Regions from separate parts of the Proteus penneri genome, predicted to be linked through region 3. Evidence: predicted binding sites of a transcription regulator. Region 3 holds the regulator's gene; each other region holds the start of a gene.
The links. Region 3 encodes CRP, which controls carbon source genes, mostly activating them, when cyclic AMP is high. Its sites were predicted from a motif close to ATGTGANNNNNNTCACAT; they were not measured.

Region 1: the regulator CRP is predicted to act here: its motif matches at 8,551-8,568, upstream of cdd (cytidine deaminase).
Region 2: the regulator CRP is predicted to act here: its motif matches at 8,132-8,149, upstream of deoC (deoxyribose-phosphate aldolase).

Annotation. Positions count from the first base shown of each region.
Region 1 is NZ_CP059690.1:778,960-789,497, forward strand. Features, by position in the region: gene moeB (molybdopterin-synthase adenylyltransferase MoeB) at 1-217, opposite strand, end outside; gene moeA (molybdopterin molybdotransferase MoeA) at 222-1,463, opposite strand; gene H1225_RS03415 (YbfB/YjiJ family MFS transporter) at 1,683-2,846, shown strand; gene folE (GTP cyclohydrolase I FolE) at 3,000-3,659, shown strand; gene yeiB (DUF418 domain-containing protein YeiB) at 3,672-4,823, shown strand; gene sanA (outer membrane permeability protein SanA) at 4,820-5,551, opposite strand; gene H1225_RS03435 (NAD-dependent malic enzyme) at 5,693-7,390, opposite strand; gene cdd (cytidine deaminase) at 7,604-8,488, opposite strand; gene H1225_RS03445 (CidB/LrgB family autolysis modulator) at 8,689-9,384, opposite strand; gene H1225_RS03450 (CidA/LrgA family protein) at 9,387-9,860, opposite strand; gene metG (methionine--tRNA ligase) at 9,995-10,538, opposite strand, start outside.
Region 2 is NZ_CP059690.1:2,782,280-2,792,817, forward strand. Features, by position in the region: gene H1225_RS12595 (MFS transporter) at 1-155, shown strand, start outside; gene H1225_RS12600 (DksA/TraR family C4-type zinc finger protein) at 313-579, shown strand; gene H1225_RS12605 (pyridoxal phosphate-dependent decarboxylase family protein) at 676-2,412, opposite strand; gene H1225_RS12610 (hypothetical protein) at 3,107-3,556, shown strand; gene deoD (purine-nucleoside phosphorylase) at 3,643-4,359, opposite strand; gene deoB (phosphopentomutase) at 4,437-5,663, opposite strand; gene deoA (thymidine phosphorylase) at 5,730-7,052, opposite strand; gene deoC (deoxyribose-phosphate aldolase) at 7,120-7,899, opposite strand; gene H1225_RS12635 (NupC/NupG family nucleoside CNT transporter) at 8,420-9,718, opposite strand; gene H1225_RS12640 (TatD family hydrolase) at 10,008-10,538, opposite strand, start outside.
Region 3 is NZ_CP059690.1:3,191,878-3,202,415, reverse strand. Features, by position in the region: gene polA (DNA polymerase I) at 1-817, shown strand, start outside; gene def (peptide deformylase) at 926-1,444, opposite strand; gene spfP (small protein SpfP) at 1,731-1,778, shown strand; gene yihA (ribosome biogenesis GTP-binding protein YihA/YsxC) at 1,926-2,558, opposite strand; gene ppiA (peptidylprolyl isomerase A) at 2,829-3,398, shown strand; gene H1225_RS14390 (aminodeoxychorismate synthase component II) at 3,772-4,347, shown strand; gene argD (bifunctional acetylornithine/succinyldiaminopimelate transaminase) at 4,465-5,679, shown strand; gene crp (cAMP-activated global transcriptional regulator CRP) at 5,775-6,407, opposite strand; gene H1225_RS14375 (OsmC family protein) at 6,721-7,128, shown strand; gene H1225_RS14370 (phosphoribulokinase) at 7,218-8,087, opposite strand; gene H1225_RS14365 (YheU family protein) at 8,153-8,374, opposite strand; gene H1225_RS14360 (hydrolase) at 8,371-9,351, opposite strand; gene H1225_RS14355 (LysE family translocator) at 9,451-10,056, shown strand.

The sequences.
Region 1 (10,538 bases), 1.6 Mb from region 3:
GAAGATTAGAAAGGGAAACTGTATCAAAGTCTAATAATGTGAGTTTTCCTACACCTGCAGCTGTAAGATATTGCGAAGCACTACATCCTAAGCCACCTGCACCAACAATCAAAACAGAGGCACTTTTCAGCGCCTCTTGGCCATCAAAATCAAAACCCCTTAATACAATCTGGCGATTGTAGCGCAGTGTTTCTTCATCGGTTAATTCGATACTCATAAAACTATTCACTTTTTAGTAGAGAATTAAATAGCTCGATTGTGACCGTTTCACCCGCTGCCACTTTACCGCGCTCACGTTCTAAGACAATAAAGCAGTTAGCGACACTAAAGGAGCTGTAAACGTGTGAGCCTTGGTGACCAGAAGTGTCTACTTGCCATATACCCTCCGCATTAATACTTGCGATACCACGTTGAAAATCAAGACGACCCACGGATTTTTTCAATGGAGATTGTGCAATAGCTTGGAAACGTTGTGGTGCTTTCCAATGGCTAAATCCTGATAAACGAGCGATTAAAGGTTGGACTAATTGGTAGAATGTCACAGTTGCCGAGACTGGGTTACCCGGCAAACCGCAGAACCACGCATTGTGCAGATGACCAAAGGCAAAAGGTTTGCCTGGTTTAATCGCTAATTTCCAAAAACCAATTTCACCAATTTCATCAAGAATTTGTTTGGTGTAATCGGCTTCGCCCACAGAAACACCACCACTGCTGATCACTAAATCTGCTTCTTGATCAGCCTTTTTAAAAGTTTCACGCAGTTTTTCCGGTGAATCAGGAATAACACCTAAATCTAAGACTTCACATCCTAGTTTTTCAAGCATTAAACGTACCGCAAAGCGGTTGGTATCATAAATTTGGCCTGCTTTTAATGGCTGACCAATGGTTTGTAATTCATCACCTGTTGAGAAAACGGCAACTTTTAAACGTCGATAAACCGGTACAGAGGCGATCCCTAAAGAGGCGATTAATGGCAATTGTGCTGTTGAGAGCTTAGTGCCAGCAGGTAATACAATATCATTTTCTTTAATATCTTCACCAATACGGCGAATATTTTGGCCTTTCTTAGCGGGTTGTGAAAAACGAATACCATGTTCAGTGACTTCTGCTTCTTCTTGCATAATGACAGTATCAACACCAGCAGGAACCATTGCCCCTGTCATAATGCGTACACACTGACCAGCAGGAAGCTCTCCTTCAAAAGGAATACCAGCGAATGATTTTCCTGCCACTGGAAGAGGAGTTTGGGGAGCTAAGTCAGCGTAACGAAGTCCATAACCATCCATTGCAGAATTATCAAAAGGCGGAACATTTAGTGGAGATGTAATATTTTCACTTAAGATATAATCGGCTGCATTATTTAATGGGATGTTAAGGGTATCGGTAATTGCCAGCGGTTTTTCAAGTAGTTTTTCTAGCGCTTCATCAAGAGATAATAAACCGCTCACGTGACATTGACTCATCATATACTCCAAGATCTATCTAAATGTTCTGTTTTATTTCATGATACTAATCTATCACGATGAGCATCATCATGTCAGAGATCATCTTGTGACTAGAAAGAAATGAAACGTATTATTGCAAAAATGTTAACTGTCTGGGGTTAATATGTTTCTTGTTCTGTTATTAATGAACAGCACATTTAAAATGTATAAAACGATAAAACAAAATAATGGATATCAATGAATACTTCAAATCACCAAAGTCATTCAGCGCAAGCTTTTCATATCGCGTTTAGTGGTTTTCTTGCTTTAGTTGTTGCAATGGGGATAGGACGCTTTACTTTTACACCACAAGTGCCGTTGATGATTGCAGAATATCAATTAACGCTGACAAGTGCGGGGATTGTCGCTGCATTTAATTATCTTGGTTATCTTGCTGGCTCCTATGACGCGATGAAAGCCGTTAAAGGTGTGGGATATCGCTTGTGGGCAGGTCTTTGGGGGGCGGTGATAATTACGCTACTGTCTGCATGTTTAAATGATGCATTTACACATAGTATTGCACGCTTTTTTATTGGCTGGGCAAGTGGTTGGACGTTAGTGCTAGTGGCTTCATGGGCAAACGAATTACTCGCTCGTCTTAATCGACCGGCATTAAGCGTTGCTGTGTATGCAGGAACAGGCGCAGGCATATTTATTAGCGGTATTCTTGCTGTGTTAATTATGAAATGGCAAATGAGCGCGACGGCGGGATGGTTAATTTATGGTTCACTTGCTTTTATTTGTGCAATATATGTCAGTTATCACCTTCCTAAACCTTGGGCGATGAGTCGAGAAGAAGTAAAAGTTGCACCTTTAACACTGACACCAGCAATGAAAAAGTTAATTTGGGGTTATACCTTTGCGGGGTTTGGTTATATTTTACCAGCTACATTTCTTTCTCAAATGGCGGCAGAACGCTTTCCAGGAAGCTTAATTGCGCAATTTGTTTGGCCTGTATTCGGTGCTTCTGCTGCATTATGTATTGGGATCGCTATTTTAACGCGTAATGTATTAAATACACAGTTACGTTTAGCTATTACGCTTTGGTTACAAGCATTAGGTATTTTGATTGCAGAGTGGCTCCCGACAATAACAGGGCTTGCGATTGGCGCTTTCTTAATTGGTGGCGGTCTTATGTGTGCAGTACAACTGGCTTTTTTACGAGGTAGAGAATTAGCGCCCGATCACGGGCGTTATATGGCGGGTTTACTCACCACTTTTTATGCTATTGGGCAATTAGTTGGCCCTGTCATTTCTTCGCTTTCAACGGCATTAACCGGAAAATTAGAACCTGCACTTTATGTCGCCTTTATTGTGTTGATCATCGGTGGTTTTCTGGTGTGTTTAAAAGAGAAAAATTAGGCTTAATCTAAAAATAGTTCATACAAAAATGCAATAAGTTCATAACGAAAAATGCGGTATCGCTGGATAATGTGATTCATGTCATCTAAAGTGTAGGCTGTTGTCGCTGACAGCGAAACAGATACTTAATTAATGTGTTTATCGGAGAGTCCAATGTCATCATTAAGTAAAGAGGCGCAATGGGTGCACGCTGCGTTAGTTGAACGCGGTTTAGAAACGCCTCTTCGTGAATCAAAGCTATCTCCAAGTGAGAGTAAACAGCAAATTGAACATCATATGACAGAAGTGATGAAGCTGTTAAATCTGGATTTAAGCGACGATAGTTTAGCTGAAACGCCTCGTCGTATTGCTAAAATGTATGTTGATGAAATTTTCTCAGGATTGGATTATCACAACTTCCCAAAAATCACACTAATTGAAAATAAAATGCAAGTTGATGAGATGGTGACAGTACGAGATATCACATTAACCAGTACTTGCGAACATCACTTTGTTACTATTGATGGCAAGGCGATTGTGGCTTATATACCAAAAGATAAAGTGATTGGTTTATCAAAAATTAATCGTATTGTGCAATTTTTTGCTCAACGCCCTCAAGTTCAAGAACGCTTAACACAGCAAATTCTTATCGCATTACAAACATTACTAGGCACAAAAAATGTGGCTGTTTCTATTGATGCGGTTCACTATTGTGTTAAAGCTCGTGGTATTCGTGATGCAACAAGTGCAACTACAACAACCTCGTTAGGTGGGTTATTTAAATCAAGTCAAAATACGCGTCAGGAATTTTTACGCGCTGTTCGTCACCTTTGAGATTTCAAATAAATGAATGAATCGTCTCATCAACGTATCGAAGCACTTGATGCGTTGAGAGGAATGGCGATCCTTGGCATTTTATTGCTCAATATTTCAGGTTTTGCTTTATTAAGAGTGGCTTCATTTAATCCGTTACATTCGGGGGAAGCCTCTTTTGGTGATCGTATAACATGGATGGCATTAAATCTGTTTGCCCAAGGTAAGTTCCTCTTTATTTTTGCATTACTATTTGGTGGTACGCTTTACCTGCTACTACGTAAAGGAACGCGCTTTAATTTATCGCGGCTCGTTGTACTGGCATTGATTGGGGTTATTCACACATTATTTATTTGGGAAGGTGACATTTTATTTCCATATAGTATATGTGGTTTATTTGTTTTTGCGTTTATCAAATCAATAACGATAAAAAACCAATTTATATTGGGAGCGATACTCTATTTTTGTGGCGCACTTATTCTAGGTGTGTTGTTTTATTATTATCGTGATTTTATTGATACCGTTTGGTACAGCACACCATATTCCCAATTGGCTGAATCAGATTGGAAAACAGGGCCTTATTTAAATAGTGTTTATTATCGTTTAAATGAGCTAACTCTGTTTGTTTTTAATCTTGTTCGTCAATACAGTTGGTTTTTGTTCGGTGCAATGCTGATGGGATCAGCATTAATGGCATCAGGTTGGTTGCAACAGAAATTTAGTCGCGCTCATTATGGTCGTGTAGCACTTTATTTCCTTACAATAAGTTTAAGCTTACAAACGGTTATTGTACTGGTGGATTATTATCTTGATTGGGATTACCGCTGGGCGGCTATTTTAGCACAACCTTTAACAATGCTGATCCAAGTGGTGCAAAGCTTGGGGTATATTGCGCTGTTTTATTGGAGTTGGAATACAATGCGTCACTCTTATTTTGCCTATGCTTTACGTTGTGTAGGAAAAATGGCGCTAACGACCTATTTAATGCAAAGTCTTATCGGCATTATCCTGTTTCAGCGGATGGGATTATTTAATCAATTTACCTTAGCTGAACTGATGCCTTTTGTTGTCGTTATTTGGGCAATTAACATTGCTTTTGCCGTAATTTGGCTACGCTATTTTCCACAAGGTCCAATAGAGTGGATTTGGCGTAAATCAGCCTCAAAATTAGCGCAATTCTTTTAGATTTTCTCGTTATTGTTGTTACTTAGAGGAAGTGATTCAACTTCCTCAGGTAAAACTGCGGGATATCCTTTAATGCCATCAGGAATAGATTGTATTGCGGGGATCGTTTCTGGTGGTCCTAAAAAGCGGGGTTCGCGGTTTAGAATATAAACATCAATCATTGCTCCGGCTCTTGCAAACACTTCGCGTACACGTACTTTAAACATGCTTTTGGGGGATGCAACCGCAAAGCATTGCGCATCGATTCCTTTTTCTAATGCGATAAAAACAGCACGTTCACAGTGAAAACGCTGAGTAATAATGGTAAATCCATCTGTACCAAACACCTCTTTTGTTCGTACAACTGAATCGAGTGTTCTGAAGCCCGCAAAATCCATCACAATACGAGAGGCAGGAATGCCTGCTTTAATGAGATCTTTACGCATTGTATTTGGCTCATTATAGCTATGTTTTGCATTATCACCGCTTAATAATAAATATTGGATCTTACCACTGTTATAGGCATTAACTGCGCCTTGGATGCGATATTGATAAAATTGATTAATGTAACCGCTGGTATAATATTTTGATGTGCCTAACACCATACCCACTTTTTTAGCGGGCAATGTATCCACATCTTCAAAGATATAAGGATTAGTTTTCCAGCCAATCCAACGATCGCAGGCAATCAAGATGACTGCAAGCAACATAAAAAGTGTGAGAAAGAGATAAATGAGGCGTTTTAGCATGTCCTTGCCTTAATGACGCAAATAAAGAATGACTTTCATAATGCGTAAGGCTACTTGAGCAGGAATAGGGAAGCAAGAAAAAAGCGCCTCATATTAAGTAATGACGCGCTTTTCAGAATGGTACTTAGTGTTTCAAGCTATTTAGAACGAGGTTCTTTTGTAAATACGGTACTCTGGTGACCAATAGTTACGTTCAATGGCTTCTTCTAATGCTGAATCAGACGTTACAGTCGCAACACCTTGTACTTGTGCTTCTTTGGCAACTTGTTTTGCGATATAACGCGAAACTTGCTGAATATCAGCCAGTAAAGGTAACAGAGAACCATCGCCCTCTTTTGCCATTGGTGAGCAATCTGCTAATGCACGACTTGCAACCATTAACATGGCATCAGTCACACGTTTCGCACCACAGGCAATAACACCTAACCCAATGCCTGGGAAGATATAAGAGTTATTACATTGTGCAATTGGATACTCTTTATCTTTGTATTTAACGGGGGCAAATGGACTACCTGTTGCCACTAAAGCTTGTCCATCAGTCCAATTGATAATATCTTCAGGGCGCGCTTCTACTCGCGAAGTTGGGTTAGATAATGGCATCACGATAGGGCGTTCACAGTGTTTGTGCATTTCACGAATAATTTCTTCAGTGAATAAACCTGCTTGTCCTGAAACACCAATCAAAATAGTTGGTTTTGCATTCTTAACCACTTCTAACAGTGAAATCGCATCGCTTGTGGTTTCCCAATTAGCAATGGTTTCGCTTTTTTGGATAAGTTTGCTTTGGAAATCCAGTAAATTTGGCAGTTTGTCTGTTAATAAGCCGAAACGGTCAACCATAAAGATACGTTCACGTGCTTGCTCATCGCTTAAACCTTCGGATTTCATTTGGGCAATAATTTGCTCAGCAATACCACAACCCGCAGAACCGGCACCTAAGAAAGTGACTGTTTGGTCTTTTAATTGGCGACCTGCAGCACGACTTGCTGCAATTAGGCTACCTAAGGTAACAGATGCAGTGCCTTGAATATCATCGTTAAAGCAACATAGCTCATCACGGTAACGGTTTAATAAAGGCATCGCATTTTTTTGTGCGAAATCTTCAAATTGCAGTAAAACATTTGGCCAGCGACGTTTAACAGCTTGAATAAATTCATCAACGAACTCGTTATATTCATCACCTGTAATGCGAGGATGACGCCATCCCATATACAGAGGATCGTTTAAACGTTGTGGATTATTAGTACCAACATCAAGTACAACAGGCAGTGTGTACGCTGGGCTAATACCACCACACGCGGTATATAAAGAGAGTTTACCGATAGGTATACCCATACCGCCGATACCTTGGTCACCTAGACCAAGAATACGTTCGCCATCTGTTACAACAATGACTTTTACGTTTTGTTTAGTGGCGTTTTGTAGCATATCGTCGATATTGGCGCGGTTAGGGTAAGAGATAAATAAACCGCGAGCACGACGATAAATATCAGAGAAATGTTCACAAGCTTCACCTACTGTTGGTGTATAAATGATTGGCATCATTTCAGTTAGGTGAGATTCCAATAGACGATAAAACAGGGTTTCATTGGTATCTTGGATATTTCGCAGGTAAATATGTTTATCGTTATCGTTTTTGAAATCAAGATATTGGCGATAAGCGCGTTCAACCTGTTCTTCGATGGTTTCAACTGCTTCAGGCAGTAAACCATGTAAGTTAAAGGTGCTGCGTTCTTCTTCGCTGAAAGCACTACCTTTATTTAACAGGGGAAATTCTAGCAGGATTGGACCTGCATACGGGATGTAGAGAGGGCGTTTACTTTCGTGTTCCAGTTCCATGAAAAATACTCTTGTAAGGCAGTTAGTCACATGACAATTGTAGATCCTACAAAATAATAAAAATATGTACAGCTTATGTTATTTTTTTATGATTTTTATGCTTAGAAATGAGAGATAGATACAGTTGTTACAACTTTTTCTGGTAAGCATCAGCAAAATTTACATGCTGATGCTTTTTTAGGAGAGATTTTTAGAGGAATAAGTTAAAATTTTTTACAAAGTGATGCGTTGCATCTGGCGACAACCTAAAGCTGTTAATGTGGCTTGAGTTGCATCCCATTGCGTTAAAATTGTTTCTGCTTTTTCAATTAAGACGGCAGATTCAATTTCCATCACACTCTCACCTGCCATATTTAATAAAATCAATGCGGCTTGTAATGGCGGTAAGCTTGGGTTAAATGCGGCATTTTCTGCGTAGCTACCTTGGAAAATTTTGCCATTTTTCATTTGAACAGCAATTCCACTGTGAGACTCACTATAAGGTGCATGACTACGATTGGTGGCTTGTAGCGCCTGTTGTGCTAATTCACTATGGTTATCAATTTCGTAACCGTGATTAACTTTATCCATTAATAAAGAGGTGATATTGAGATCCTTTGGACCAAAGCTATCAGGTAAATAATCTCCCAATGTCGCCACTTTTCTACCCGGTAATTGGATTTGAATATGGGTGCCACTGTTGAGTTCGTTCATAAACTGGCGACAATGACCACAAGGTGTATAGTTAACGGTGATTGAAATTAAGCGAGATTCACCACGTAGCCATGCGTGAGTTACCGCACTTTGTTCAGCATGAACAGTTTGTTGTAGTGGGGCGCCAGCAAATTCCATATTGGCACCGAAGTAGAGATTACCACTTTCCCCACGTGAAATAGCACCAACATTGAAATGAGATATCGGTGTCACTGCACAAGCGGCAGCGACGGGTAAAAGTGCGAGAGCTAAGGCATCATCATTACATTGTAATTGTGTTTTTATGGCATTGACCTGTTCTGCCGTGAACATTGCAGGGAATTCATCCTGCTCAAGATAAGGAGCAAGTGCTTGTTGCAACTGAGGGGATAAATCTGACCAAACTGCCTGAAAACGAGTATGCATACATGAGTCTCCCATTAATCTTTCTGTATTATAAGATTCTAGGCATCTTTACCTATTTTTATATGTGATGAAAATCATATTTTCAATGAAACAATTGCAACAAATTCATTAATTGAGAGATGTATCTCAAATTTATAGTAAAAATCCCCGAAATAAATTTAATTAAATCGGGGATTTAGGAATAGAGGGTAAGAAAGATATTAGCTATAAAGATGTAAAATAATAGGGAAGATAAACGGAGCAAGTAAAGAGGTAATAATCCCGCATGTCATTAATGCCAATGAACTGTAAGCCCCCTCAATATAATCGACTTCTGCCGCTCTTGCTGTTCCCACTGCGTGCGAAACAGTGCCCATAGCCAAACCACGAGAGGCGTGAGTAGGAATACGCAGTAGCTTAAATAATGTATGACCAAAAATGGCACCTAAAATACCTACTGCAATAACACATGCAGCACTGATTGCAGGAATACCACCTATGGAGTCCGCGACAGCCATTGCTATTGGGGTTGTCACTGATTTAGGTAAGATTGATGCGGCAATTTCAGGTGTTGCACCTGCCCATAAAGCAATGGCTGTGCCACTGACCATCGCAGCAATACTACCAATAAAGCAAATACTGATTAATGATTTCCACTGTGCGCGAATTTGGTGTAATTGCTGATAAAGCGGTATAGCTAAAGCAACAACGGCGGGTTGCAGTAAGTCATTTAAAATTCGACTGCCTGCGAAATAATTTTCGTAAGGTACCTTAGTTATTAACAAAATAGGTATAATTACTATAATAGCAATTAGCAGTGGATTTAAAATAGGCAAATTAAATCGGGCCGCCAGCTTACGAGCTAAGTAAAAAATAAAAATACTTAAAGGAAGTGACCACCAAATATTCATCAACATAGCTAACATTTTTTCTTCTCACTTAACGCTTTATCATCGTCTTTCTCTTTTGTTTCAACAATATCTTCAACTTGGTCTGGTTTCGAACCCACGATAACGCGCTCACGATGAACATAGTGTGAGCAATATGCAACGAGTGCCATAACACCAAAGGTACTCACGACGCAGGCTAAAACGATGGGGAAAAGTTGCTGACTTAATAAATCATAATAGTTCATTACACCGACACCGATAGGGATAAAGAGTAATGACATATTTTTTAAGAGGATATTTGCACCGGGTTTAACCCAACGCACAGGGATAAGCTGAAAAGCAAGTAAACCAAAGAGGATCAGTAAGCCAACAATACTGCCTGGAACCGCGAAGGGTAGAAGGGCTGAAATAAGATTACCAGCAAAGAGACAAAGATAAAGTACCAAAAAAGATCGTAAATAGTGCCAAAGTGTAATCTGCAATCGTGCCCGTTTAGATTTCATAAGTAAGTGTCCCAAATCAACTAACAGAATTATCATACACCGATTTTGAAAGTGTGCTATGGATCACAATAAAAAAAAGGCGGGGCTCTAATAGAACCCCGCCTTTTATTCGTTTGGCAAATGAATTTTGGTTGTTATTTCACTTGCTGACCCGGTTTTGCACCAGAATCTGGGCTAAGTAAGAAGATATCTTTATCGCCAGGACCTGCTGCCATTACCATGCCTTCTGAAATACCAAAACGCATTTTACGAGGTGCTAAGTTTGCTACCATTACCGTTAAGCGACCTTCTAACACTTTAGGATCTGGGTATGCTGTACGAATACCGGAAAATACTTGGCGAGTTTCTCCACCTAAGTCCAAAATTAATTTCAGCAGTTTGTCTGAACCTTCAACAAAATCGGCTTGTTTAATTTCAGCGATACGCATATCGATTTTCGCAAAATCATCAAATTTGATGGTTTCTTGAATTGGAGCATCTGCTAATGGGCCTGTTACTTCTTTTACAGGCGCAATGGTGCTTTTTGATGCTTCAACCATTGCATTGGCTTTATCCATTTCAATGCGGTTAAACAACGCTTTGAATTTAGTGATCTCTTGACCTAATAGCGGTTGTTCAAGTGCATCCCATGTTAATTGAGTTTGCAAAAATGCTTCTGAACGTTCTGTTAGTGATGGT
Region 2 (10,538 bases), 410 kb from region 3:
TTTATGTTGCTTCTGGATTGGGTGGTGCGTTAGCAGGTTCATTAATTGGTCAAGTATCAGAAAGTTATAATGTTTCTGTTGGCTTTAACCTGATTATTGTATTCGTCGCCCTCTTCTTTATTATTTCTCTATTTATTAGAGAACAAAAACAATAACAACAACCGTTATGCCTCTGAAATTTGCCCCTCCATATGAGGGGTTTTTTATTTCTATCGTGATAAATTAAGGTACATTTTCCTTTTTGTTTTGTTGATTTTTTCACCATCGCCCTAATAATAGTATTAATATTCACTGTTAAAATAGGAGAATATGATGGCAAGTGGATGGGCTAATGATAGTGCTGTTCAAGAGCAAATAGATGCCACCATTGATGATGCAATTGCCAGAGCTCGTAACCAAATGGCGCAAGGTGAAAGTGCAGAGTTTTGTGATGAATGCGGTGAGCCAATCTCTCTGGCTCGGCAAAAAGCCGTTCCTGGTGTACGTTATTGTTTAAACTGCCAAGAGGCATTTGATAAAAAAAATAATGCCTTTAGTGGGTATAATCGCCGTGGTAGTAAAGATAGCCAACTCAGATAATCTGCAATTATTATCATATAAAATAAAAACTGTACTTTAATATGGATTTCCTCGATTAAAGTACAGTTTGTTTTATTTAATCAGACAATAATTTAGTTAGATTTTCGCAACCTTTTTTGAGCTCATATTTTGACTCATTCCGGTTAAAATCTTCATAAAATTATCAATATGAGCACGTTCAGTATTTGGATTCATAAATACTGCTTTTTCACCTGGAAGATAAATATAACGGTTATTTTTCGCATATTTCGAGCAAGCAATAGAATCTACCCAGTTAGTAAATAATCCTTCTTTACCACGTTGTAAGAAAAGTTTTCTATGCCACTGCGTATTATGAACCATAAAGTCATATGCTTCTTTATCTGTAGAGCACGTTAACTCTAAATCAAAAGCAACATTAGGATCTTTGACTAAATTTGGATCATACAGTTTAAAACCAACACTTGGGCCTTGGTTTTGCGGTACGATCACTTTCGCATTCCCCATCTCTAACAACTGATGGCGCATGTAGTTGGCGTTTTGCAAACAGTGAGCAATAATGGTTTGGTAACCTTCAATCCCCATATAGTGCATTGCAGAATAAGCACCAAAGATACCCACACCACTACGTGTACATTCAATAGTAGATTGTAAGTGAGTCTGCCCTTCTAATTCATGTTCAAAATAGGTGAAGTTTTCTGGATCGTTTTCCAGTGCCACGAAGTCATTGCCATTTTTCACCAATACTAAACTTGAGGTATAAGGCACATAGCCCCATTTATGGAAGTCGATGGTAATGGAATCGGCATATTTCAGATGTTTAAATTTCTCAACATTCTGACGTAAACCTTCTAAGGTGACATCATTAATTGCCAGCGGATTACTGCTAAAATCATATTCTAAGAAGAAGATAATCGGCCAACCAACAGCTGCATCAACGTGAACATGGGGCTTAACAGGGATCTCAAATTCTTCACATAAGCGATCACGTAATTCACAAACCCCTTTCACATCATCCACACCAAAGGTGTCTGTTGTTCCTGTGGTTAACATGATAGTGGGTACTTTGCATTTAACAGTAAAGCACGCTCTTAATTCACGCTCTAGGTGTTCTAAATTAATGGTGTTATCTTCAGACACTTTAATACGGATAGTTTTGTTATCAACATCAACACCTAATAAGGCCAGGTTAGTCATATTTGAATAGTGACCACCTTGGGAGTTAATGATGCGATAATCTTGATCTGCTGCCATGCCTAAATGTTTAGAATTAGGCATAGACTTGCGTAATCCAAAGAGATAACCATATAAGTTACACATGGTGCCACCTTGAGTGAACACACCTGAGGCAACTTCAGGATCGTAACCAACCAATTTAGCGACTTTTTTTATCGTCACTTTCTCTAACGCATCAGCAACACCAGAATATTCGCAATACACCATGTTAGGGTTGCCCATTAACCCTAAGATTGAACCATAAACCCCCGGATCACTTGGCATTGCAATTACGTTTTCAACAGCTAATGGATTTTCCCAGTTTTTACACAGTGTTGAAACTAACATCAGTAGTTCATTAGGATCATTTTCTGGGTAATTAATGTTTTGTTGGATTTGCGTATCCGTCATTAGACGTTCAAATAGTTGTTGCCCATTTGAGTAACGTTGTAATTGGTCATTATCGTTAGAAGTTGTTTTTCTAAACTGTGTAATCGATTGGATTGTTTTATCCTGAAATATCGGCCAATACTTCGGATCTCGGCTGAAAAAGTGAGTAATAACGTCGTGGTATTTCTTCTCAAATTCCGCATTCAGAATGTTAGCAGAAGATAGACCTAATAAATCTTGATTTTTCACTATATTCTCCAAATAGAAACCGAAAATAACTTAATTGAACAGTATAGCAATACTATACATTTTCTAATTAATTTAGTTAGTACTTCATGTGATCGCATAGGCTCTACTCACAACCACACAAAACAAAATATTTTATTCAATATCAATAAGATATTGATATTCGGAAAGTTAAATTTACAGATATTATTATTTCATATATATGCTTATGTGACTGACATCACAATGAAAATTAAGCTACAAACAAAAATAATCACCCGAAATACTATTAACTATTTGAAATATAATCAAAATACAATAATAACCAGCTAACTATATGATATTATTGGAGTCTCTATTTAATTAATTGTATTAATCTGTTATTTCCGCAATTAGTACAGCTAAAATTACATTAAGTTTAGTTACCACCAATAAAATCAAACGAAATCACTATAATATTTTCCATAATCAGCTAATTAATTATAATTTTAACTATTATTAGGTATAAAGTATGGGTTAAGGCTAAAACGGAAGGTAGTCAATAATGAAAATATAAAAAAGAAAATAATCATAGAGAATAATTCTACAAATAACGAAAATATTGGTTGAAAACAAAAGACAGTCACCCTGCTAAATAATCAGAATATTTACTCTACATATTTTGCTTCTTTTGCCGATACTTAAAGTAATAAAGTAGGTAATTAACGGAGAAGACAATATGAAAGCACGTATCGCTATTGCTGCTGTATTCGTATTATTATCCGCAAGTGTCTATGCTGAAGAATTTACCTGCCAACTTGAAAATGGTAAGTATGTCAGCGTGTTCGTTGAACATGGAAAGCCACCTGTTTATCGCTATGGCACACTTGCAAAAACAGAGATCACACTACCTGTTCCTCAGCAACCCAATAATAATGTCTTTTATGGGCATCAAATGTTTGTTGCTGGCGCATCGACTTATATTCGATTTAAGAATGGAAATTACAGCTACATTGTTTATGACGGTGAAGGTAGAGGATGGAACTTTAACGGTATAATTGTTTATAAAGACAATAACATTATCAGTAAAAAAGAGTGCAAACAGCCATTAACACCCAGCTTAGATAATTTAAAAAATTACTCAATTAAAATGGACCCTTATTTAGAAACCTATATTTATGCTCCTTAATTTCTAATTTAATTAAACATATATACATAAAAAAACCCAATTCTTAAATTGGGTTTTTAGTATCTTTAAGCAACGAGATGTATTGATTAGTCTTCTAATAACAGAACAGATTCTAATGCAATTTCAATCATTTCGTTAAAGGTAGTTTGACGCTCTTCTGCTGTAGTTTGTGTACCTTTTTTGATGTGGTCAGATACGGTACAGATGGTCAATGCTTTTGCGCCGTATTCCGCTGCAACACCGTAGATACCTGCAGCTTCCATTTCAACACCTAAGATGCCGTATTTTTCCATTACATCAAACATTTCTGGATCTGGAGAGTAGAACAGATCAGCAGAGAAGATATTACCAACGCGAACTTTAATGTCTTTCGCTTTTGCTGCATCAACAGCATTCTGAACTAATTGATAATCAGCAATAGCGGCAAAATCTTGGCCTTTGAAACGCAGGCGGTTAACTTTAGAGTCTGTACATGCGCCCATACCAATAACAACATCACGCAGTTCAACATCTGGTAATACTGCACCACATGAACCCACACGGATGATAACTTTCACGCCGAAATCTGTAATTAATTCTTTTGCGTAAATTGAGCAGGAAGGAATACCCATACCGTGGCCCATAACAGAAACTTTACGGCCTTTATACGTACCTGTAAAACCTAACATACCACGAACATTGTTTACTTGACGGACGTCTTGTAAAAAAGTTTCAGCGATGTATTTAGCACGAAGCGGGTCGCCCGGCATTAAAACGACATCAGCAAAATCGCCCATTTCTGCGTTAATATGAGGGGTAGCCATAATTCTTCCTTTTAATTGATCTTTTTACTATTCAAATATCATTCGGTAGGCATATTACTATACCTACCGAAGTTAAATTAAAACATTGCCTTACCATAGTCGACCGGAGATAAACCGAAGTATTTCACAACAGTCTGACCGATATCAGCGAAAGTTTCACGGTGCCCCAATGAACCCGGTTTAACTTTTGGACCATAAACAAGAACAGGAATGTGTTCACGAGTATGATCAGAACCAGGCCAAGTTGGGTCGCAACCATGGTCTGCTGTTAAGATAAGAATGTCATCTTCTTTAACCAGTTCCATTAATTCTGGTAAACGACGGTCGAATAACTCAAGTGCTTCACCATAACCCACAACATCACGACGGTGGCCGTAAGAGGAGTCAAAATCAACAAAGTTGGTGAATACAATTGTGTTATCGCCCGCAAGTTTCATTTCTTCAAGTGTTGCATCAAACAGCGCATCAATACCTGTTGCTTTCACTTTTTTAGTGATACCTACGTTTGCGTAGATATCAGCAATTTTACCAATAGAAACAACATGGCCTTGTTTTTCATCAACCAGTTTTTTCAACATTGTTGGTGCTGGTGGCTCTACGGCTAAATCATGACGATTACCTGTACGGGCGAAGTTACCCGGCTTGTCACCGATAAATGGACGCGCAATAACACGACCAATGTTGTAATCACCTTTGTTTAGTTCATCACGAGCAATTTCACACAGCTCATACAATTTATCTAAACCGTAAGTTTCTTCATGACATGCAATTTGGAATACAGAGTCGGCTGAGGTATAGAAAATCGGCTTACCCGTTTTCATATGCTCTTCACCCAGTTCATCCAAAATCACTGTACCAGATGCGTGACAGTTACCTAAGTATCCTGGTAATTTTGCACGTTTAACGATGTTTTCTAGCAGTTCTTGTGGGAATGAGTTTTTCAGTTCTTTGAAGTATCCCCAATCAAACAGAACAGGCACACCCGCAATTTCCCAGTGGCCTGACGGAGTATCTTTACCAGAAGAGATTTCACTGGCATAACCATAAGCACCGATAATATCTGCATTTTTATCTAAACCGACAGGGAATTTGCCTGTTGATTCTTCCGCAGCTTTACCTAGACCTAAGCGGCAAAGATTAGGTAAATGGAGAGGACCTTTACGACCGTCTCTATCTGCTTTACCGTCAGCAAACGCTTGTGCGATATGCCCTAAAGTGTCTGAACCTTGGTCACCGAATTTCTCCGCATCACCGGCAGCGCCGATACCGAAGGAATCTAATACCATGATATGTACACGTTTCATAATTCTCTCTCCTGTGTCATTCTCCGTAGACCACGGATATGTCACTGATAAATCGTAATTGAGTTCTTATTCGCTGATTTGGCGGTACACCATTGGTGAAGCTTCGCGTTTGCTGTCACCAATTACCATCGCTTTACGGACTTCAGCCGCAGCTTCTTGCCATGATTTTTCACTGTTCGCATGGATCATCGCTAACGGAGTGTCTGTATTGATTTCAGCACCAAGCGCTACGATGTCGCTTAATCCCACACTATAATCAATTGCATCAGTGGCTTTACGACGACCACCACCTAATGTCACAACAGACATACCTAATGCACGTGTATCCATTTCTGTGATAAACCCAGCTTTCTCAGCAAATACAGGTTTACTTAATACCGCAATTGGCAGGTATTTATTGTAGTTTTCAACAAAATCAGATGGGCCTTTCTGTGCTGCAACCATTCGACCAAAGACTTCTGCCGCTTTACCGTTATCCAACACATCTTGTAGTTTTTGACGAGCTTGTTGACGATCATCCGCTAAACGGCCTGATACTAACATTTCAACACACAGCGCCATAGTGACTTCAAATAGACGAGGGTTACGGTATTCACCTGTTAAGAATTGAACTGCTTCACGAACTTCAACCGCATTACCTGCGCTTGAAGCTAGAACTTCATTCATATCCGTTAACAGTGCCGTAGTTTGACAGCCTGCGCCATTTGCTACTTGGACAATTGACTCAGCCAGCTCTTCAGACTTCTGATAAGTCGGCATAAAGGCACCAGAGCCCACTTTAACATCCATCACTAATGCATCTAAACCTTCAGCTAATTTTTTACCTAGAATAGAGGCTGTGATAAGCGGGATTGAATCAACTGTAGCAGTAATATCACGGGTAGCATAAAAGCGTTTATCAGCAGGTGCTAATGAATTAGTCTGTCCGATAATAGCAACACCCACGTTACGAATAATATCGCGGAATTTTTCATCATCAGGGAAGATATCGAAACCTGGAATTGCTTCGAGTTTATCTAATGTTCCACCTGTATGACCTAATCCACGACCTGAAATCATAGGAACATAACCGCCACACGCGGCAACCATTGGCCCTAACATCAGGGATGTAACATCACCTACACCACCTGTTGAGTGTTTATCAACAATTGGGCCGTTTAAATTTAGGCTTTTCCAGTTCAGTACTGTACCGGAATCACGCATAGCTAATGTCAGAGCAACACGCTCAGGCATCGTCATATCGTGGAAATAAATAGTCATTGCTAATGCAGCAATTTGACCTTCAGAAACAGTATTATCTCTGACGCCATTAATGAAAAAACGAATTTCTTCCTCTGTTAAAGGATGACCATCACGTTTTTTACGAATAATCTCTTGGGCAAGAAACACTGCAACCTCCTGGTTTTATAGCATTGATAACGCCCACAATAAAATGTGGACGTATTACACGAATGGATTAGTAACCACTAGACGATTTTTGCTCGCCATGACCTAAAGTGGCTAGTAAATTACCTAACAAGCTTGATGCGCCAAAACGGAAGTGACGAGCATCAACCCAGTTGTCACCCATAATGCGTTTAGCCAATGCAAGGTATTGGGCAGCTTCTTCAGCGGTACGTACACCACCAGCCGGTTTAAAACCAACTTCTTTGCCAACGCCCATATCGTGGATCACTTGGATCATTAACTCAGCGCTTTCCAGTGTTGCATTTACAGGTACTTTACCTGTGGAGGTTTTAATAAAGTCTGCACCTGCTTTGATGGAAATTTCAGATGCTTTACGGATAAGCGCTGGATCTTTCAGCTCACCCGTTTCAATAATGACTTTCAGTAAAGCGCCTGCTTTTGCACAAGCTTCTTTACATGCTTTAACGATATCAAAACCGATTTGCTCGTTACCAGCCATAAATGCACGGTAAGGGAAAACTACGTCAACCTCATCTGCGCCATAAGCTAATGCCGCGTTGGTTTCTGCTAATGCGATATCTAAATCATCATTACCATGAGGGAAGTTAGTTACGGTTGCGATACGAACGTCAGGAGTACCTTGTTCGCGTAACACTTTACGTGCTAACGGAATAAAACGTGGGTAGATACAAATAGCAGCAGTATTGCCTTCTGGGCTTTTAGCTTGATGACATAATGCTGTCACTTTTGCATCAGTGTCATCATCATTTAATGTAGTTAAATCCATCAAAGACAGCGCAAGGCGCGCTGCAGCGGTTAAATCTGTCATAAAACTCTCCAACGATGTTTCTCAAGCCCTCTTGGGCGTACGCTTAAGGTTAGCGATTAAATTTGTTGGCGAGCGGACTTGGTTCCTTGAAGATGTTGTTGCAGCTTAATACCACAACGACAGCTGAGCTCCCTCTCACCGCGCTATGCTCACTTCGGCGACCCGTCATTGAGCTTTCGCCATTCCATGAAGTTTCAGCACATCTTATTTGAACACGCTAAGGAACAATTAGATGTGCTTTTCGTCACACTAATTAAATGCAACTTGCAATATATAACATAAAAATGTGATAAATATCACAGTTAAGTCGTTTTCTGGTTTAATGTTACTCGAATAGCGCCTTTAAGTCGTCTTTATAACGCAAAAAAAGCGTGAGCAATATAAAATGATATCGTTATTAACCCTATTCAATACAAATTGCGAAATATCTCTCACAATAAAAGTAGTTAACATTACAGCAGAAAACAAACATAAAAGAGCAGATAGGCAAAACCCATCTGCTCTGCACAATAAAAATTAATTAAGCAACAACGGCCATTGCTGTTAATGCAAAGAAGAATCCTGCAATCGTTGCACTCATTAAGTTAGAGAGTGTACCTGCAAGTACTGCTTTCATACCTAAACGAGCCACATCTTGACGACGATTTGGTGCCATTCCACCTAAACCACCTAACAAAACAGCTACGGAAGAAAGGTTAGCAAAACCACACAGTGCAAAGGAGATAATAACCTTCGTTTGATCAGATAACACCATCAGTCCAGAGCTCGCAACAAGCGCATCCTCTTTGAGGTATTTACTAAATTCAGAGTAAGCATAGAACTCATTGATAACAATTTTTTGTCCAATAAATGAGCCTGCAATGGTCGCTTCACTCCAAGGCACGCCAATTAGGAAGGCAATAGGTGCAAACACCCAACCAAACACGAGTTCTAATGAGAAATTCTCATAACCAAACCAGCCACCAATACCACCGAGGATACCATTAACTAATGCAATCAATGCAACGAAAGCAAGTAACATGGCACCGACGTTAAGGGCAAGCTGTAAACCTGAAGAGGCACCTGCAGCTGCAGCATCGATAATATTGGCGGGTTTTTCGTCGTCTGCCATTTTATCAAGCGCATCTTTTTGATCATCTGGTGTTTCTGTTTCAGGGATCAATAATTTAGCAAAGAGTAAACCACCAGGAGCCGCCATAAAGGAAGCCGTAATCAGGTACTCCAACGGTACGCCCATGCTAGCGTATCCAGCAAGCACAGAACCCGCAACAGAGGCTAAACCACCACACATAACAGCAAAGAGCTCAGAGGTTGTCATTCTTGCAATATAAGGGCGAACAACAAGCGGTGCTTCTGTTTGTCCAACAAAAATATTTGCAGTTGCAGACATCGATTCTGTTCGTGATGTACCTAGTACTTTTTGTAAACCACCACCAAGAATTTTGATGACGATTTGCATAATGCCAAGGTAATACAACACTGCAATTAGTGAAGAGAAAAACACAATAACAGGCAGTACGCGTAGGGCGAATACGAAACCGCCACCACCAAATAATTCGAACATTTTATCTGATACTAAGCCCGCAAAGAGGAAGCTCATCCCATTATTGCCGTAATCAATAACATTCTTAACGCCATCAGAAATCGCAAGAAGTACCTCGCGACCACCGTCGGAATAAAGAACAAATGCACCTAAGCCAATCTGAATAAGGAATGCGCCACCAACTGTACGTAGTCTAATTGCACGTCGATTGCTGGAAAACAGAACGGCTATCAATATTAATGTTGCCATTCCGACCAAGCTCATAATGAGTTGCATTGAAGGATCCCTGTTCACATAAAAATTTAATGGATTATCAATAATGCCCTTGCCAGAGCTTATTGACTCTTTTTTGCCAGATAATTATACCTAGTCTAAGAAAAGAACCCTCAACATCCATCACAAATAGGGTCTGAAAAAAGTAACAAAAAAGTCACAAATGAGAAGTTGATCACACAAAAAGAGGGGAAAACCGCATTATTGAATAGGCAGAATAGAGAGAAAACATCATCCGATTAACAAACCATGTATTCAATTTTAACCAGTAAAGTTAAATTCAATTCAACAACTAGATATTATCTTTTAACCGAAATAATTGTAGGCTATTAAAATAGAGTTGCTGTGCAATTACCTCAGAGGGTTCTTGACGTAGTTCACAGAGTTGAGAAAAAACATATTGAATTCGTTCTGGGCGATTGGGTTCACCTTGAAAACCGCTCACAGGCATATCGGGCGCATCTGTTTCTAGTAATAGCGATTCAAGCGGCAATGAAGCCATTGCTCGACGGGTCTTTTGTGCTCGCTCATAAGTAATGGTTCCACCAACGCCAATAAAATAGCCTTGTTGAATAAACTTTTCAGCTTGTTGCTGGCTTCCTGCAAAACCGTGTACAACTCCTTTACGAGGAACATCATAACGACGTAACAAGGCACTTAACTTATCGTGAGTTTTTCGTGAGTGTAAAATAACGGGTAAATCAAACTTAGCCGCTAATTTAAGTTGTGCAATTAAAAAGCGCTCCTGCTTTTCTGGTTGCGGGTTATCCATATAGTCATCAAGCCCGATTTCTCCGATAGCAACACAACGAGGTTCTATTTT
Region 3 (10,538 bases):
ATATCATCAAGCAGTGACGGCAACAGGTCGTTTATCTTCTCGCGATCCGAATCTTCAAAATATCCCAGTGAGAAACGAAGAAGGACGCCGTATTCGCCAAGCCTTTATCGCACGTGAAGGTTTTAAAATTGTTGCAGCCGACTATTCACAAATTGAATTACGGATCATGGCGCATTTATCGCAAGATAAAGGCTTGTTAGATGCCTTTGCTCAAGGTAAAGATATTCACCGTGCAACGGCATCTGAAGTGTTTGGTATACCTTTAGAAGAAGTCACTTCTGAACAACGTCGTAGTGCGAAAGCCATTAACTTTGGTCTTATTTATGGCATGAGCGCTTTTGGCTTATCGCAGCAGATTGGTGTTGAGAGAAGAGAAGCTCAGCGTTATATGGATCTCTATTTTGAGCGTTATCCTGGCGTATTGGATTATATGGAGCGCACACGTAAACAAGCTTCTGAACAAGGCTATGTTGAAACGTTAGAGGGTCGTCGTCTCTATTTACCAGAAATTAATTCAAAGAATGCAATTCGTCGTAAAGCTTCAGAGCGTGAAGCGATTAATGCTCCAATGCAGGGTACAGCTGCGGATATCATTAAAAAAGCAATGATTGCTGTGGATAATTGGATTTGCAATGAATGTCCTGCTGATGTGCATATGATTATGCAAGTACACGATGAATTGGTGTTTGAAGTGCGGGAGTCTTACCTAGAGAACGCAAATATCATGATCCATAAATTGATGGAAAGTAGTATGGAATTAGCTATCCCATTAAAAGTCGAAGTGGGTGTGGGTAATAACTGGGATGAAGCACATTAATTTTTAAATATTATTCTTGTTTAAAGTAGAAAAAAGAAAAGCTCGGTTAATTACCGAGCTTTTTTATGTCAAAACTTATCAAAATATGAAAAAGAGATAAGTGAATTATTAAGCAACTTGTGAATCGATCAGTTTGCTTAATTTCTTCTGTTTTTTCTCAATACGTTGACGTTTTAACGGAGATAAATGGTCAATAAAGAGTTTACCATCAAGATGGTCTAACTCATGTTGAATACAGCCTGCAAACAAATCAGAGGCTTCAAGTTCAATTTCATCACCATTTCTATCTAATGCTCTCACCTTTAAGAAGCGGTAACGTTCTGTTGGGGCAAAAGAATCTGGAATAGATAGACACCCATCCATCATATCCATCACTTCATCTTCAGTGCTGATAATTTCAGGATTAATAAGTGCAATCGGTTGATCTCGGTTTTCAGAAACATCAATTACAACAATGCGTTTAGATACATTAACCTGAGGTGCTGCTAAGCCAATACCTCGTTCTGCATACATGGTTTCAATCATGTCATCGATTAATGTGCGTATTTCGTCATCTACTTTTTCCACTGGTACTGCGACTCTGCGCAGACGCTCATCGGGAAAACGCAGGAGCGGTAATACAGCCATGGATACCTCATTTTATCGCTAATTACATATTTACTACGGTCTCGCGGTAAGCGTATCACAAAATCATTAAGGAGAAACCGCACCTTTTGTGTGATTTGTTCTATTTTTAATCATATTCATGCGAGTGATTAAAGTCTCATAATTATGTAATTAAACTACATTTATTTATGATTTGAATACATAAATGCATAGCTGAATCGTGTCTGCCTGTGAAAAAAAATTACAAAAGGGCTTTTATTAACCAATAAAATAGAGTACATTATCTCTCGTAGGGTACAGAGGTAAGATGTTCTATCTTTCAGACCTTTTACTTCACGTAATCGGATTTAGCTGAATATTAGCTGCCCCAGTCGACTTTATTTCGGCTGGGGCATTTTTTTGCCTAAAATTTGCTGAAGTGGTTTGTGCTAGAAGTGAAAGGGGAAAGGTGATTTTCCCCTAATCAATAAAAGATCAGTCAGTTTTGGGTGGGAAGAAGAGATTAAACGTTATTGTCGTTTACAGGTGCTTCTTCTTTGTCTGAAAACCATTCATTAAGCGTGTTACGTAGTTTATCAATGCCAATTTTTTTCAATGATGAAAAATATTCTACGCGGATATCACCTACTTTATTTGCTAGCTCTTCACGTACGCTCATGAGCTGCTTTTTACGCGCGCCTGATGCTAGTTTATCTGCTTTAGTCAGTAAAACGAGAGTCGGAAGCTCTGAGCCAACAGCCCAGTCAATCATTTGCATATCGAGATCTTTTAATGGATGACGAATATCCATTAAAATAACTACACCTTTTAAGCACTCTCTTTTTTGTAGGTATTCACCTAAAGAGCGTTGCCATTTACGCTTCATTTCTTCAGGAACTTGGGCGTAACCATAGCCAGGTAAATCAACTAAGCGTAAACCTTCTTCAATTTGAAAAAGGTTGATTAATTGCGTACGGCCTGGCGTTTTACTGGTTCTGGCTAATCCGTTTTGTTGGGTTAACGCATTTAAAGCACTGGATTTACCGGCATTAGAGCGACCCGCAAAGGCAATTTCAATTCCTGAATCTGGTGGTAAATGGCGGATATCAGGTGCACTGATGATGAAATGTGCTTTTTGGTAATTAAATTGGGTCATTATGGTATAAACCTCTCTGAAATAATGCGGCTTTTCATGCATACTCATTTCAATTTTGCATGAAAATGAATATCTAAAATATCTATTTGCTCTATTTTGGCGCAATTTAATGACTTATAACAGCGATTAAAAATTAAAATTTACTCCGCTATAGCGTAATTAGACTTATTGAGCGTAAATAAAGGTAAATGATTGGCACTATTTACCTCAGCGAATTAGAATCGCTGCATATTAAGTAAGTTGTAGACTATTAAAGTAAAGGATCCCTGCATGTTAAAACGTTTTCTTGTCACCTTCGTTACCGCTTGCACTTTAACAACAGCGACTTTTGCAATGGCAACGGGAGAAACCTTCGTTAAATTAGTCACCTCTGAAGGCAATATTGAAATATCACTGGATAATAAAAAAGCCCCAATAACAACGAAAAATTTTATTCAGTATGTCGAAGATGGATACTATAACGGCACCACTTTTCATCGTGTTATTCCTGGTTTTATGGTTCAAGGTGGTGGTTTTACTGCTGATTTACAGCAAAAACAAACCAGAGCACCAATTAAAAATGAAGCCGACAATGGATTACGTAATGTAAAAGGCTCTATTGCCATGGCGCGCACGTCAGATAAAGACAGTGCAACCAGCCAGTTCTTTATTAATGTGGCTGATAATGCATTTTTAGATCATGGCCAACGTGATTTTGGCTATGCTGTCTTTGGTAAAGTTGTGAAAGGAATGGATGTCGTTGATAAAATTTCACAAACGCCTACTCGGAATATTGGACCTTACCAAAATGTGCCAGTAAAAACGGTCACTATTTTATCTGCGGAAGTTGTAAAACAATAAACGCATTATTAGGATAGGATATTTACTTATTCTAATAAGATAGAAAGCATATAAACCGGAATGAATGTTTTCATTCCGGGGTTTTTAGTACGAAAAAAATATTTTTATCCTTCTTTTTTTCGTGTGATCTCCTGCAATAAGTATTCATTACACTATTAATCACTCTATTCATCATCAATTACCGTCATTCTTGTTATTGCGCAATAAACCAGCAGGTTTTCTTGCTTACTATTCATATTTTATACCTGTGCTATGATAATCGGCTTTGTTGTACCCAAGTCGGTTAAACAACGAGCTATTTTGGCAAATCTACACTCGCTTTAAAATAGTAATAAAATAGATAATGATAAGAAAATCAGTCGGATAGGCTAATATGCTGTTACTTATTGATAATTACGACTCGTTTACTTACAACCTCTATCAGTATTTCTGTGAATTGGGTGCTGAGGTTGTTGTTAAGCGTAACGATGAGATCGGACTTAAAGAGATAGAAAAGATGATGCCAGCACATCTAGTGATCTCGCCAGGACCTTGTACTCCTGATGAAGCTGGGATCTCTCTTGAGGCTATACAGCGGTTTGCCGGTGAAATTCCTATTCTTGGCGTTTGTCTTGGACATCAAGCAATAGGGCAAGCTTTTGGTGCGTCGGTTGTCAGAGCGCGAGAAGTGATGCATGGTAAAAATTCATTAATACATCATAATCAACAAGGTGTTTTTAAAGGACTTAATCGACCTTTAAGTGTGACGCGTTACCACTCTTTAGTGATTGATGCGACAACATTGCCTGTACCTTTTGAAGTGACGGCATGGAGCCAGCATGATGGAAATGTTGATGAAATTATGGGAATTCGTCATCGTACTCTGCCAATTGAAGGAGTTCAATTTCACCCTGAAAGTATTTTAAGTGAACAAGGACATGAGCTGTTAAATAATTTCCTTAAATATTAAATGGATAGCATTTAAATAGCGAAATAACGTCTTTTTATACAAAACCACATTTGATTTTTTATTCATATTTAGTGATTATATTTTCATATTGAACATGAATAACGATCAGGTGGGGTAATGACAACGCAAAGCATTAACAGGGCAACTTACGATCAAGTAATGTTGCCAATTTATTCACCCGCAGAATTTATTCCTGTAAAAGGGGTGGGGAGTCGTGTTTGGGATCAGCAAGGAAAATCGTATATTGATTTTGCTGGTGGTATTGCTGTTTTAGCATTGGGGCATGCTCATCCGGCTCTAAACCAAGCCTTGAAAGAACAAAGTGAAAAACTTTGGCATGTTAGTAATATTTTTACTAATGAACCTGCATTATGTTTAGCTCAAAAATTAATAGATAACACATTTGCAGAACGTGTCTTTTTTGCCAATTCAGGCGCAGAAGCGAATGAAGCAGCATTTAAATTGGCTCGCCATTATGCCATCACTCGCCATAGTCCTTATAAAACTAAAATTATTGCTTTTCACCATGCATTTCATGGTAGAACGTTGTTTACAGTATCTGTTGGTGGACAACCTAAATATGCCGATGGATTTGGCCCAAAACCTGCCGATATCGTACATGTTCCTTTTAATGATTTAGATGCTGTTAAAGCAGTAATAGATGATCACACTTGCGCCATTGTTTTAGAGCCAGTTCAAGGTGAAGGTGGCGTAACAGCTGCAACATCTGAGTTTATGAGAGGGTTACGTGCATTGTGTGATAAGCACCAAGCTCTGCTTGTTCTTGATGAAGTACAGACAGGTATGGGCCGTACAGGTAAGCTCTTCGCCTATATGAACTATGATGTGACACCTGATATTATTACCACTGCAAAAGCGCTAGGAAGTGGTTTTCCACTCAGTGCGATGTTAACAACAGATGAAATAGCTTCTGTAATGGGCGTAGGGACTCATGGCACAACTTATGGTGGTAATCCATTAGCTTGTGCAGTGGGCAATGTCGCATTTGATTTGATTAATACACCTGAAGTACTTGAGGGGGTTGAAAAGCGCTATCAATGGATTGTAGATGAGCTGGCGGTAATCAATCAAACGTACAATGTCTTTTCGCAAATCCGTGGGCAAGGTTTACTGATTGGTGCGCAATTGGCACCACAATATGAAGGTAAAGCCAAAGAGTTACTCGGCCTTGCTGCCAAACATGGTTTAATGATGTTAAACGCAGGAGCGAATGTGATGCGTTTTACACCATCATTAATTATTACTCAAGAAGAGCTACAAGAAGGAATGGCGGCATTAAAAGCGGCTATTGCGGAGTTTGTAAAAGGGTAGGCATTATTATAAACCCCATCGCAAGAATGGGGTTTATACAGATTTGTTATCAATAGCCCTTTGTATCGGGCTATTGTTTGTTCGGGCTGGGAAACTTAGCGAGTCCCGTAAACGACGATAGTTTTACCGTGTGCAGAGATCAGATTTTGATCTTCTAACATTTTCAGAATACGGCCTACAGTTTCGCGTGAACAACCAACGATTTGACCGATTTCCTGACGTGTAATTTTAATTTGCATGCCATCAGGATGCGTCATTGCATCGGGTTGTTTTGCTAAGTTTAATAAGGTTTGTGCAATACGACCTGTTACATCTAAGAAAGCAAGGTTGCCTACTTTTTCTGATGTCGTTTGTAATCTGTTCGCCATTTGAGCAGAAAGGCGCATCAGAATATCAGGGTTAACCTGAATTAATTGGCGGAATTTTTTATAGGAAATTTCTGCTACTTCACAGGCTGTTTTTGCTCTAACCCATGCACTACGTTCTTGATCTTCTTCAAATAATCCAAGTTCACCGATGAAATCCCCCTGATTTAGGTAGGAGAGGATCATTTCTTTTCCTTCTTCATCTTTAATAAGAACAGCCACGGAACCTTTAACAATATAATAAAGTGTTTCCGCTTTCTCACCTTGGTGGATCAGCGTGCTCTTGGATGGATATTTGTGAATATGGCAGTGTGACAAAAACCATTCAAGAGTCGGGTCTGTTTGCGGCTTGCCGAGAACCATTCGCGTTATCCTCTGTACGTTAAATGCAGCCTTTCAAAACGGATAGGCTCCCTTTTGAGACAGCGTGCTTAAAAATCCTATCTTGACCTATTAACTTCCTGAGAACACGGTAAGTTAATATGGAGTAGATTATAATAAATGAGAAAATAATGCATTGATCTTAACCACTATCATCAAGCAGATATTGTTTTTAACACAATTAGTGCATTAAGTCTCGTTTTACGCAGTCAGCATAATAAACCTATTTGCTAATTGCTAGTTGAATTATGAGAATGTACTCTTTTAGTTTCTGTCATCTTTAGGGGGAAAATAAATGGAAGCGAGAGTTAAGTGGGTTGAAGATTTATCTTTTGTCGGCGAATCTTCATCTGGCCATCAAATTATGATGGATGGGAATTCAGGAGATAAAGCCCCAAGCCCAATGGAAATGGTATTAATTGCTGCGGGTGGGTGTAGCGCTATTGATGTTGTAAGCATTTTACGAAAAGGTCGTCACCAAGTGACTGATTGTGAAGTAAAATTAACATCAGAACGACGCGAAGAAGCTCCTCGTTTATTTACTGATATCAATTTACATTTTATTGTTTCAGGTAAGGAATTAACGGATAAAATCGTAGAACGAGCTGTTCAATTATCTGCAGAAAAATATTGTTCTGTTTCTTTAATGTTAGGAAAAGCAGCCAATATTACGCATTCATTTGAAATAAAAAACGCTGACTAAATTTGATATTTTAAAATAAAGTTTAATTTGAAAAATAATATCCCTTAATTAATGGGATATTATTTTTATAGAGATAATTTTTATTTTGGTTAACTTATCTTTTCGCCATTTAATAATTTTTTGACTAATGGCGCCATAATTAATTCCATCGCTAATCCTAATTTCCCTCCCGGTACAACAATTGTGTTTATTGTCGACATAAATGAGCCATGCAGCATCGCAAGTAAATAGGGAAAATCAATATCGGTTAAGCCTCGAAAACGAATAACAATAAAGCTTTCATCAAGAGTGGGAATTGCTTTGGCAGAAAAAGGGTTTGAAGTATCAACAGTTGGGACTCGTTGGAAATTAATGTGAGTGCGCGAGAATTGAGGAATAATGTAGCTAATATAATCATCCATTGAGCGTACAACCGAATCTCTTACCGCTTCTTGCGAGTGTCCCCTTTCAGTGGTGTCTCTAATAAGCTTTTGTATCCACTCTAGGTTTACGATAGGAACAACTCCGACTAATAAATCAACATGTTGAGCTACATTATGTTCGTTAGTAACAACGCCACCATGTAATCCTTCATAAAAGAGAACATCAGTATTATTGGCTAAGGGTTCCCAAGGGGTAAATGTTCCTGGTAATTGATTGTAAGGTGTTGCTTCATCATAAGAGTGTAGATATTTGCGGGATTGACCTTGTCCTGTATCACTATATTGACTTAATGTCTTGCTCAGTAGGCTAAAATCATTTGCTTCAGGGCCAAAATAACTGATATGTCTACCTTGTTCTCTCGCTTTCCTTATCGCCATATCCATTTCGGGACGGGTATAGCGATGGAAACTATCTCCATCAATTAATGCGGCATTTGCATTGAGTTGTTGGAATATTTTACGAAAAGCTTGGCTTGTTGTGGTAGTTCCTGCACCACTCGAGCCAGTCACTGCGATGATAGGATGCTTGATTGACATAGGTTATCCTTTTGCTAAATAAGGTTGGCCCTTATTGATGGCGATGCATTGTTTGCTTTGAATAACTAACCAGAGCGAAACTGCGATGCTGGCATAATATTAACGCTCTCATGAAGTTCAGACCAAACCAACACGACCTCACCCGATTTAAGTTGTTTTTTTACGTCGGCGACTTTTTGTTCAAGCGTTTTCTCTTGGATACCATAATCAGTGCCTTCTCGTAAAACAAAACTTTCAATAAGATTATCAAGTGTCTCTGCGGAAAGCTCATTCCAAGGAATTATCATTGGGTTTTCTCCAAATAAGCGGATAACCAGTCAGGTATTCGGCTTTCAAGCCACATCACAGGTTTTGAGAGTTTTCCACCAACAAATCCCACATGCCCACCAAATTCTGTAAGTTGATATTCAATGTTGTTGGGGAGTGTTCTGACATCAGGAATAACATCCGCAGACATAAATGGATCATCTTTAGCATGAATGATAAGTGTAGTTTTCTTTATTTTATTTAATAAAGGTAATGCACTGCATTGGCGATAATAATCTAACGCATCTTTAAATCCGTGAATTTTAGATGTAATAAGATCGTCAAACTGGCGTAGTTTTTTGATGGATTTTATCGTTAATAAGCTGATTGGTAAGGATTCTGGATAACGAATAAGTTTTCGTGTTGCGTTATTTTTGAGTTCTTTTAACAGATACCATTGATAAAAACGAGAAAAGCCATGTTCAATTTTTGTTGAGCAAGGTTCTAGCATTAATGGTGCAGAGACAATAACGGCTGCATCTACAACGGCATTTTCGCCACTTTCTGCAAGATAATAGGCAAGCATATTTCCACCAAGAGAATAGCCAACCGCGGCTGTTGGTTGTTCACCAAATTCCTTTTTCAACCAATTTAAGAAGTAGCGAGCATCTTCCGTTTCACCTGAGTGATAAATACGGTTTTGTCTATTGGGTTCACCACTACATCCTCTAAAGTGCATCACAACGCCTAGCCAGCCTCTCTCTTTTGCTGCGGTTAACATGCCGTGAGCATAAGGACTATTAAATCCGCCTTCTAAGCCATGAAAGATGACTAAGCGCGGTTTATTGAGTGCTGTTGTCGGATCTTCACTCCACGCTAAATCAACAAAATCGTTATCTGGAAGATTGAGTCGTTGCCAATGTGGCGTCAGTTGTGGCGTCCTACGTATAATTCTCGGTAAGAGTGTCTGTAAATGTGGATTTTTAGCCCAACGCATTGGATTAAAGTATTGAGACATATTTTCCGTCTATCAAAATGAATTAACACTTGTTTGCTAAATAACATACTGCTATTTTCGGTGAAAATAAAACGCCTGTCACATTTTTGAGTCTTTATCATGACAATTAGCCTTATTTTTTCCTTAACTATTTTCCTGTTTATTGCCGCGATAACACCTGGACCAAACAACTTACTGCTTACCTCATCAGGGGCAAATGTAGGCTTCAAAGGCTCGTTAAAACTAATGGCCGGCATTATGCTAGGTATGCAATGCGTTTTATTGAGCTCTGCATTTGGTGTTGCCACTTTATTGATAATTTATCCTGCTCTGCATGTCGGATTGAAGATAGTTGGGAGTGCGTATTTGCTTTGGCTTGCTTGGAAAACCGCAGCATCATCTTATCAGCGTTTAGATATTCCAGCAAAAACCTTGCAGGCAGTAAGTTGGTTTCAGGGTGGATTATTGCAATTTCTAAATCCAAAAGCGTGGATGATGGGATTAGGTGCAGTAGGAAGCTTCAGTTTATCGGGCGATGCTTATTTTAGCTCGGTTATTACTATTAGTATTGTTATGGTCATTGTTAATTTCGTTGCGGGTATTGTTTGGATATTAGGCGGAACATTAATTAGCCTATTTTTACAAAGCCGACGCGCTTGGTTTATTTTCAATATCTCAATGGGATTATTAACGGCGCTCTGTGTGCCGTTGATCTGGATAGAATAAGTTAATAAAATAATTTAAAATCAATAACTAATAAACCTTTTTTGATGTAAATGATGTTTTTTTAAGATTGGTTGAAATGATATCTTTTGATATGTGTTAAAAAAAGAGTATTTCTCTATAAAAAGAGCGATCTACGATCGCCCACTGACACAATTATTCATGTTAAAATACTACTTTATATAAATAGATGACTCATTTTTAGTCGCTATACAGATCGTTATTATTTAACGACTTGATTTTTTATTTTTCATTCTTTACATCATTAAAATGAAAAAATAACTATTTTATAGAGAATTATTTATTCTTTTTTGGTGGTTTTCTTTTAAAATATTTTATATTACGTTTACGTTTTTTAATTGTTGTTAACTTAATGAAACTATTTGAAAATAATAAATAATTAAATGTAAATAGAATAAGCCTATATCGTCCTATTGACCTAAAAGAATAAATTATTATTTAAAACAAAGAAGAAAGTAAATTAA